Regions from separate parts of the Kitasatospora sp. NPDC058478 genome, predicted to be linked through region 2. Evidence: riboswitches for the same ligand, from Rfam matches in the RefSeq annotation. Region 2 holds a riboswitch; each other region holds the start of a gene.
The links. Region 2 has a riboswitch for cobalamin ahead of ACFWPT_RS32250 (ribonucleoside-diphosphate reductase subunit alpha). Riboswitches for the same ligand answer to the same signal wherever they lie in the genome.

Region 1: linked by a shared signal. The riboswitch ahead of metE (5-methyltetrahydropteroyltriglutamate--homocysteine S-methyltransferase) and the one ahead of ACFWPT_RS32250 (ribonucleoside-diphosphate reductase subunit alpha) in region 2 are both predicted to bind cobalamin.
Region 3: linked by a shared signal. The riboswitch ahead of ACFWPT_RS31035 (ABC transporter substrate-binding protein) and the one ahead of ACFWPT_RS32250 (ribonucleoside-diphosphate reductase subunit alpha) in region 2 are both predicted to bind cobalamin.

What each region holds. Positions count from the first base shown of each region.
Region 1 is NZ_JBHXML010000009.1:42,013-45,240, reverse strand. Features, by position in the region: gene metE (5-methyltetrahydropteroyltriglutamate--homocysteine S-methyltransferase) at 1-1,643, opposite strand, end outside; cobalamin riboswitch at 1,808-2,030, opposite strand; gene ACFWPT_RS07170 (ECF transporter S component) at 2,060-2,974, opposite strand; gene ACFWPT_RS07165 (ABC transporter ATP-binding protein) at 2,971-3,228, opposite strand, start outside.
Region 2 is NZ_JBHXML010000071.1:39,920-43,147, forward strand. Features, by position in the region: gene ACFWPT_RS32250 (ribonucleoside-diphosphate reductase subunit alpha) at 1-1,800, opposite strand, end outside; cobalamin riboswitch at 1,992-2,134, opposite strand; gene ACFWPT_RS32255 (hypothetical protein) at 2,556-3,228, shown strand, end outside.
Region 3 is NZ_JBHXML010000066.1:42,401-45,628, forward strand. Features, by position in the region: gene ACFWPT_RS31030 (iron ABC transporter permease) at 1-492, opposite strand, end outside; gene ACFWPT_RS31035 (ABC transporter substrate-binding protein) at 489-1,460, opposite strand; cobalamin riboswitch at 1,555-1,760, opposite strand; gene ACFWPT_RS31040 (hypothetical protein) at 1,880-2,521, opposite strand; gene ACFWPT_RS31045 (type I polyketide synthase) at 2,797-3,228, shown strand, end outside.

The sequences.
Region 1 (3,228 bases), on a different contig from region 2:
GTCATCGGGTGCGGGCGGGAGATGTCCCCGGCCAGGACCGGCGGGCGCACGTACCGGGTGCCGTAGGACTGCACCCAGCCGTGCCGGGTGGCGAGGTAGCCGGTGAGCTGTTCGGCGAAGTACTGGACCATGTCGTTGCGCTCGGGCTCGCCGTGCACCAGGACGTCCAGTCCGGCCTTCTCCTGGAAGGCGATGACCTCCCGGACCTCGGTCTCCATCCGCTCCCGGTAGGCCGCCGCGTCGATCCGGCCCGCCGTGAGGTCGGCCCGGGCGACCCGCAGTTCGGAGGTCTGCGGGAACGAGCCGATGGTGGTGGTCGGCAGCAGCGGCAGGCCGAGCCGGGCACGCTGGGCCTCGGCCCGCTGCGGGTAGGCCTGGGCGCGGCGCGCATCCGCGTCGGTGACGGCGGCGGTGCGGGCGCGCACCGCCGGGTCGTGGGTGATCGGCGAGTTGGCGCGCGAGGCGAGGTCGGCGCGGTTGGCGGCCAGGTCGGCGGCGATCGCCCCCGTACCCTCGCGCAGGCCCCGGGCCAGCAGCGCCACCTCCCTGGCCTTCTGCTGGGCGAAGGCGAGCCAGCGCAGGATCTGCGGGTCGACGTCGCGTTCGGCGGCGGCGTCCAGCGGCACGTGCAGGAGGGAGCAGGACGGGGCGACGTCGACCCGCTCGGCGAGGCCCAACAGGGTCGCCAGGGTGGCCAGCGACTTCTCCAGGTCGTTGATCCAGATGTTGCGCCCGTCGACCACCCCGGCGACCAGCCGCTTGCCGGGCAGCCCGCCGACGGCGGCCAGGTCGTCAAGGTTCGCCGCGGCGGGCCCCGTGAAGTCCAGCGCCAGGCCCTCGACCGGGGCCTTGGCCAGCACCGGCAGGGCCTCGCCCAGGCGGTCGAAGTAGCTCGCGACCAGCAGCTTCGGACGGTCCGCCAGACCGCCCAGCTCACGGTAGGCGCGGGCGGCGGCGTTCAGCTCGGCCGGGGTGCGGTCCTGCACCAGGGCGGGCTCGTCCAGTTGCACCCACTCGGCGCCGGCCGCCTTCAGGTCCGCCAGCAGCTGCGCGTAGACGGGCAGCAGCCGGTCCAGCAGGGTGATCGGCTGGAAGTCCTCGGCGACACCGGGGGCGGGCTTGGCGAGCAGCAGGTAGGTGAGGGGGCCGACGAGCACGGGGCGTGCGGTGTGGCCGAGCGCCAGCGCCTCCCGGAACTCCCCGACGGCCTTGGCCGGGTTCGCGGTGAAGACGGTGTCCGGGCCGAGTTCGGGCACCAGGTAGTGGTAGTTGGTGTCGAACCACTTGGTCATCTCCAGTGGCGCGACCTCCTGGGTGCCGCGTGCCATGGCGAAGTAGCCGTCCAGCGCGTCGATTTCGACCGCATCCCGGTGCCGGGGCGGGATCGCGCCGACGGCGACCGTGGTGTCCAGCACGTGGTCGTAGAGCGAGAAGTCGCCGGTGGGCACTTCCAGGACACCGGCCCCGGCGAGCTGCGCCCAGTTCTTCCGGCGCAGGCCGACCGCCGTCTCCCGCAGGGCGTCGGCGGTGACCGTGCCCTTCCAGTAGCCCTCGACGGCCTTCTTCAGCTCCCGGCCCTGGCCCTGTCGGGGGTAGCCGTACACGGTGGCCCTGGTTGCCGCGGCTGCGGACTTCGTGGTCAAGGGACTCTCCTTCGCGAGTCTGGCTCCTCAAGTGCCCGGGGACGGGACGAGAGCGCGAAGGGATGACGAACCGGGCGGCGGCTCACGTCGATGCGCGTGCCGGACCCGCCTGGTATGGTCGCCGACCCGCCCACGAGGTCACCGGGATATCCGCACGCGGAACGGTCCGCGGGCGGGCAACGGGCAGGTCTTCGGACTCGTGGGCGCACCGGGCCTGTTGGCGTCCGGTACCTACTGGCCATCGCTTCCCAGACCCGTCCCGGGTCCAGTGCGTATGACGGCGGTCGTTCCCACTCACCGCTGCGGGGCAGTCCCGGATTCCCACCGGGTTCCCTCTTGCGACGTCCTGCCTGGCGGGCAGGACGAACCAGCTGCGTCGCCAGCTTAGGGGCAAACCGCCGGGGCCGACGCGGAATTCACGGAAGCCGTCCGCATGGTGAGACTCCCTCGCCGCTCGCGGAGCCGGTGGCGGTGCCGTTCGCGGCGGCGTTCGCGGTGTCGTTCGCGGTGTCGTTCGCGGTGACTCGTCGACTGTCCGGGGCGTCCGGGGCTTCGAAGCCCACCATGGGCTCGAAGTTGGCGCGGCGGGCCGCGCGGCGGAAGACGGTGAGGACGGCCGGGCCGACGACGAGCACGGCGGTGAAGGTGGTGACGGCCCGGCCGGTGTCCCAGCCGAGCGAGGTGGCGAGGTCGAAGAGCAGGTAGCGGTGCCACTGCTCGGTGAAGGGCAGCCCCGGCAGGTAGGCGATGGAACTGTTCGGGTCGGTGGAGAACGGCCAGAAGGAGAGGTTGAGGAGGAAGCCGAAGAGGTACCCGGAGAACGCCCCGTACGCGGCCAGCATCGCCACCTCCCAGCGCCGCCGTCGGGTTCTCGGCAGCAGCCCGGCGAGCATGCCGACGAACGCGCAGCCGAACATCTGGTACGGCATCCAGGGGCCGACGCCGCCGGTGAGCAGCGCGGAGGCGAACAGCGAGGTGCAGCCGAGGGTGAAGCCGAAGCCCGGGCCGAAGACCCGGCCGGCCAGGACGAGGAGGAAGAAAACCGTCTCCACCCCGGCGGTGCCGGCGCCGAGCGGGCGCAGCCCGGCGTTGACGGCGGACAGGACGCCGAGCATGGCGAGGGCCTTGGCGTCGATGCCGCCGGCCGCGATCTCGGCGATGACGACGGCGAGCACCAGGATCAGCAGGGTGCCGAAGATCAGCGGCGGGGCGTAGGAGGAACCGAACTTCCCGGGGGCGACGACGAACGGCCAGGTGAAGGCGACCAGGCCGATGAAGGCGGCCAGGGCCGCGACGACGCGGGCCCGGCCGGGGATCCGGACGGCGCTCACCGGGCGGCCTGCGCGGGCGCGAGGGCGGCGGCGACCTGCCGGGTGGTCAGGTAGGGCAGCGGGGCGAGGACCTTGGCGGTCTGGGGGGCGAAGGTGGGCGAGGCGACGATGACCTCGGCGGTGGGGCCGTCGGCGACGATCTCGCCCTCGGCCATCACCACCACCCGGTCGGCGGCGGCGGCGACGAACTCGACGTCGTGGGTGGAGACGACGACCGTACGGCCTTCGGCGGCGAGGGCGTCGACGATGCCGGT
Region 2 (3,228 bases):
GATGCGGGCGCGCAGCGCGGTCCAGCGGTCGGCCCACTGCGGGGCGGCCGTCGGGAAGTGGTCGATGTGCAGTTCGCCGCGGGCGGCGCGGGTCTCGCCGTAGGCCTCGTGGCGGCCCAGCTGCTCGGCCAGGTCGGCGGAGCGCTCGTACGCGGTGAGCATGATGCGCTCGGCGATGAGGGTGGAGAGCCGCGCGGCCTCGGCGGAGTCGAAGTCGATCCGCAGCTTGAAGAAGACGTCCTGGAGGCCCATCACGCCGAGGCCGACCGGGCGCCAGCGGGAGTTGGAGGTGCCGGCCTCGGTGGTCGGGTAGAAGTTGATGTCCACCACGCGGTCGAGGAACGTCACGGCGGTGCGGACGGTGGCGTCGAGGCGCTCCCAGTCCATGGCGCCGAGCAGGTCGTCGACGGAGGCCCCGGGGGCGACGTGGGCGCCGAGGTTGACCGAGCCGAGGTTGCAGACGGCGGTCTCGGAGTCGTCCGTGACCTCCAGGATCTCGGTGCACAGGTTCGAGGAGTGCACCGTGCGGCCGGGCAGCGCGGTCTGGTTGGCGGCGCGGTTGGAGGCGTCCTTGAAGGTCATCCAGCCGTTGCCGGTCTGCGCCAGGGTGCGCATCATCCGGGCGTACAGGGTCTGCGCGGGGATGGAGCGCACGGCCTTGCCGGCCAGCTCGGCCTTGCGGTAGGCCTCGTCGAAGTCGGAGCCCCACAGGTCGACGAGCTCGGGCACGTCGGCGGGGGAGAAGAGCGACCAGTCCTCGTTGGCGTTGACCCGGCGCATGAACTCGTCCGGGATCCAGTGCGCCAGGTTGAGGTTGTGGGTGCGCCGCGCCTCTTCGCCGGTGTTGTCGCGGAGCTCCAGGAACTCCTCGATGTCGGCGTGCCAGGTCTCCAGGTAGACGCAGGCCGCGCCCTTGCGGCGGCCGCCCTGGTTGACGGCGGCGACCGAGGAGTCGAGGGTGCGCAGGAACGGGACGATGCCGTTGGACTTGCCGTTGGTGCCGCGGATCAGGCTGCCGCGCGAGCGGATGCGCGAGTAGGACAGGCCGATGCCGCCGGCGTGCTTGGACAGCCGGGCGATCTGCGCGTAGCGGTTGTAGATCGAGTCCAGGTTGTCCAGCGGGGAGTCGAGCAGGTAGCAGCTCGACATCTGCGGGTGCCGGGTGCCGGAGTTGAACAGGGTCGGCGAGGAGGTCAGGTACTCCAGCCGGCTCATCAGGCCGTACAGCTCGGCGACCTCGCGCACGGACTGCTCGCTGTCGCCGACCGCCAGGCCGCAGGCGACGCGGAGCAGGAAGTGCTGCGGGGTCTCGATGACCTTGCGGGTGATCGGGTGGCGCAGCAGGTAGCGGGACTGCACGGTGCGCAGGCCGAAGTACTCGAAGCGGTCGTCGCCGTGTACGTCGATCAGCGCGTCCAGGGCGGCGGCGTGCTTGGCGACGAAGGCGGCGGTGGTGTCGCCGATCAGGCCCTCGTCGTGGCCGACGGCGATCGAGGCGGCGAAGGAGCGCGAGCCCTGGCTGTTCGCCTCGTCGACGATCTCCAGGGCGAGCAGCCGGGCGGCCAGCTTCGAGTACTGGGGGTCCTCGGCGATCATCGACGCGGCGGCGTCCACGGCCAGCCCGCGCAGCTCGGCGAAGTCCGAGCCGGCGTGGCGGCCGCGCAGCGCGGCGGCGGCGACATGGCCGGGGTCCACCTGGGGGAGATCGACGCTGCGGTCGGTGAGCAGCCGAAGGAGCGCGCCGCCGGGGTCGGAGACCGTCGGGTCGGTGGGGGCGGGGCCGGTGCCCTGGGCGGGCAGGGTGGCTGAGGCAGCGGTGGTCAAGGCGCTCTCTCCTGGCGGCGATCGGCGGCGGTGATCGGGGGGTACCGGGCCGTTCGGGGCAGGGGAGCACGGCACGTACGCAGGAAGCGTCGCGCGACAGTGGCGTCCCCGGCCCGCCCGCGAGGCCCGGAAGGTAGTTCTCGTGCTGGCGCGGCCTCTGCGGGAGGGCCCGTGCGCACACCGTCGGCAGGTACTCGGACTCGCGGTGCGGCTGCTGGAGCCGCCCGCTCACCGCTGCGGGGCAGTCCCGGATTCGCACCGGGTTCCCCTGCATCGACAGCAGGATTGAGCATACATCTTGTGGTGTCTCTCTGATGCGACCCCACATGTAGTACGGCGCGGTGTGTCGGCGCGATAACCGGGGGTGCTGGGAGGGGGCGGGCCGTGGCCTTGGGGCGCCTCGGATCCGGGCTCCCGGGGCCTTGGTTCCGGGCTCCGGCGTCCTGGTTTCGATACGGAACGGTCACCGGGCGGACCGGCTGGCGGGGGCATGCCCTACGATCTGGGCGCATGAGCGAGCGAAGCGCCGAGGGGCGCGTTTCGCGAAGCGATCATCGAGCGAAGCGAGGGGGCGCGTGAGCGACGGAACTGGCGCACCCGGGCAGGGTCCGCAGGGAACGCCTCCCACCGGGCCGGGGGACGCGCACGGTCAGCAGCCGCCGGTGGTGCCCGGTCCGGTGTTGCCGCCGAGCGGGGGCTTCGGGCCGCCGCCGGCCTCGTACGGGCCTCCGGTGCCGCCCGCGCAGCCGGTGGCGCAGCCCGGCCCGCCGGGGCAGCCTCCGCTGCCGCAGCCGGGCCAACCGGGGCAGCAGCTGCCGCCGCAGTGGCAGCCGAACCCCCAGCCGCATCCCCAGACGCATCCCCAAGGACACCCGCAGGCGCACCCGCAGCCGTACCCGCAGCCCCAGGCGCCGCAGCGCGCCGAGCCGAACTGGCAGGCGCTGGCGGACCGCAACGCGGCGGACGACAAGCGCCGCCGCCGGCTGCGGGCCCTCGGCGTGGCGGTCGCGGTCGTCCTGGTCGGCGGCCTGGTCGCGGGCGGTGCGGTGCTGCTGACGAAGGGCGACGGCGACAAGCCGACCGCCGGGCCGACCGCCTCGGCCTCCAACCGGCCGTCCTCCGCCGCACCGAGTGCCGCGCCGAATGCCGCCGGAACCCCGGGCGGGAACCCGTCCGGCACCCCGGGCGGCGCGCCGGACGACCCGTCGAAGCCGATCTGGGAGGCCGCCACCGACCCGGCGCCGCAGGACGCGGGGGCGCTGTTCTCCGCACTCCAGGTGACGGTCAACGGCGCCACCTGGAACCGGACCTTCGTCTCGCTGGACTCGCCCTGCTGGGACGGGAACTCGACGACCGGCGGGCTCGGCAAGGTCCTCGGTGACCAGGGCTGCCAGAAGGTGCTCC
Region 3 (3,228 bases), on a different contig from region 2:
GGACCGGGTGCGGGCGCCGGCCAGTGCCAGGACGACGGCGGCGGCGAGCAGGGCACCGGCGAAGGCCGCCGTCGCCACCGCGCCGGTGCCCACGGCGCCGGTCACGCCGACGCCGAGGACGATCACGGTGACCGCGCCTGCGGCGGCTCCGTCGGAGATCCCGAGCAGGAAGGGATCGGCCAGGTCGTTCCCGGTCAGCGTCTGCAGCACCGCGCCGCAGACCGCGAGGCCTGCGCCGGTGGCAGCCGCTCCCAGAACCCGGGGCAGCCGCAACTGCCAGACGATCTGGTCGTCCAGCAGCGTGACGTGCTGGCCGCCCAGCCCGAGACGGCGCGCCACGACATCGATCACCGTCCGGACCGGCTCGGGTTGCGAGCCCACGGCCAGGCCGAGGAGCACGGTGGTCAGCAGCAGGGCCGCGCCGATGGCCAGGGCCGCCGTCGCGCGGCCCGGACCGGAGGGCCGCACGACGGGGCGGGGTTCGGTGGTCATGAACCCGGGTGCAGCTGGCCCAGCCCTGCGGACACCCGGGCGGCACCGTCGGCGAGCCGCACGCCGGGAGTCGACTCCGAGAACGGCACCACCACGAAAGCCTTGCGCTGCACGGCGGTGAGCTTGCTCAGCACCGGGTCGTTCTCCAAGTAGTCGATCTTGGACTGGGCGGTGTCCCAGCCGGCGTCCGCGACCACGATGGCGTCCGGGTCCGCCGCGACGACCTTCTCCCAGCTCACGTTCTGCCAGCCACCGGGCAGGTCCCCGAAGACGTTGCGGGCGCCCACGGCATCGAGCACGAGCTGAGGTCCGCCGTGGCCGGCACCGACGAACGGCGACTTGGTGTCCGAGTCGTACCACAGGACCTTCAGACTCTTGCCCGCGGCCGTCGCCGTGAACTGGGCGAGCTGCTGCTCCTGCTGCTGCTGGATCGCGGCGGCCCGCTCCGTGACACCGAAGACCTTGGCGACGTCGTTCAGTTCACCCCACACCGCCTGCCAGGTCGTCGGCGGCACCTGGCTCTTGTCCGAGCAGCCGAACGGGGACAGGTACGACGGGATGCCCTGGCCGCGCAGCTCGTCCCGGCTGCCCGCGACCTTGTCGGTGAACGCGCTGGAGTAGGAGGCGTACAGGAAGTCGGGACGGGCCGCGAGGAGCTTCTCCTTCGTCGGGTAGTCCTTGGAGAGCACCGGGACGGAGTCGTAGGCCGCCTTCCACTTCTCCGGGACGGAATCGTCGAGGTAGGCGGTACCGGCCATGCGGGACTGCAGGCCGAGGGACAGGGCCACCTCGGTGGCACCCTCGTTGAGCGTCACCAGCCGGGCGGGCGGCGCGCCGACCGTCACGGTCGTCCCGCAGTTGTCCACGCTCACCGGCGCGGCACTTCCGGCCGCCCCGCCGGACGTGGCGGGCGCGGGGGCGCCGGTGCAAGCCCCGAGCGCGCCGGTGAACAGGACGGCCGCGACCACCCGGCCGACACGTATCGGACCTGTGGGACGAACGGAACATATCGATCGAAACGGATACAGCAGACCGCTGGGCACGTGTTCTCCAAAACCCTCGTGGAACATGTCGCGCCGTGGCCGGTCTCCTGGCTTCCGCATCAACACGCCGCAGCCGACCTTCCCGGACGGCTCTTCCAGCCCGCCCAGTGGCCCTGACCGCTGGAAAAGCCGGTCAGCGAGGGCCGCGGAACTCCGCGGCAACAGTGGCGAGGGCCGCACCGGACTCAGACCGGTTTCCCGTACACCACGGCGATGGCAAGGTATCAGGCGTGGTCAGGTCGGTGCTGACCGGCTCAAGGACGCCCACCGGCCACGCGAAGCGCCGGCAGCGGCAGCGCCTTGACGGAGGTGTGTGTTCGGCCTGCCGGCTTTCCAGCGCGCTGTCACGCAGTGGCGGTGGCAGCTTCGGTGGCTCCGCCAGTTGAGGGTGACTGGAGGGAGCAGGCCGAGATCCGGACCGCGAGCTCCTCGTAGTCGACGGGTTCGCCACACAGCCGGCGTACGGAAGCAAGGCCCAGGCTGGCCTGTCCGGTGGCCTCCACGAGAGCACGGGAAGCAACGTAGAAGCGCCACTGGCCGATGTCGAGCGGGTCGTAGTCGGCGTGGGTGAGCGCGGTATGGAGGGCGAAGACGTAGACATCCGCGTTGTAGGACTGCTCTGCGGCGTCACCGTCCTCGGGAGTCCAGGTGCGTCCGCGCAGCCGGGAGAAGCGAATCTCCGACAGCTGACGCTGCCCCCAGGCTTGGAGGTAGGCGCTGGTCTTGACCTCGATCCTGAGCCCGTCAGGCGTCAGGACATCGAAGCTGTCCCATTCCATGTTGCGTGCCACAGCGCCGACGGCGCGGTGGACCAGGAATTCCGCGAGCAGGCCCCGGGTGGTGTTGGTTCGCAAGTCGGGCATCGCGTAGCGCCAGAAGTCCAGCACCGTCCCGGCATCGGTGCCGCGGAAGGCCTCGTTGCCGTCGAGCGGCGCCAGTTCGGCCGGGGTGTGCCAGGCGTTGGGGGCGGCGGAGTCGGAGAGCATTCCCCCAGCCTGACACGGGCGCCGGACGGGGAGGGCGGTATCGGGGGCAGCGCTCAAAGTCCACGGCGCTGTGCCCTCGCGCCCTCCCGGGCTGGAGAGCTGCTGTTTCCGCAGGTCAGAGGCCTGATTGCTGCCTCGAAGTGCCGCGGTTCCTCGGCGGCCGCAAGCGCAGCTGCGGCGAGTCCGCAGGACTCGGTCTGTGCCCGTGTGTTACTGGGTACGGAGGGGATCGACGGGGGAGTGGGTCGCGAGTGGCGAGAGGTCGGAGCCGGGGCGTGAGTGGTGAACTGCGGTATGACGATCTGGTGCGGCCGCTGCCGGAGTTGCTGAGGAGGCACACCGAACGGTCGGGGGACCGGGTCGCGTTCCACGACTTCTCGCGCGGTGTCAGCTACGCCGAGTTGGAGCGGCGGACCGGGCGGCTGGCCGGGTCGCTCGTGCGGGCGGGGGTCCGGCGCGGGGATCGGGTGGCGCTCTGCCTGGGCAACTGCGTGGAGCTGGTGGAGGGTTGCCTCGCCGTGCTGCGGGCGGGGGCGGTCGGTGTCCTGCTCAATCCCCGCTCCTCCGACGACGAACTCGACTACTACCTGCGGGACAGCGGCGCCTCGGCCATCATCACCGACCCCGCGCACCTCGCGCAGCTGCACCGCCTCGGCGCCGCGTACCGCGGCCTGCACACCGTGCTCACCGGGGCGGGCCCGATCCCC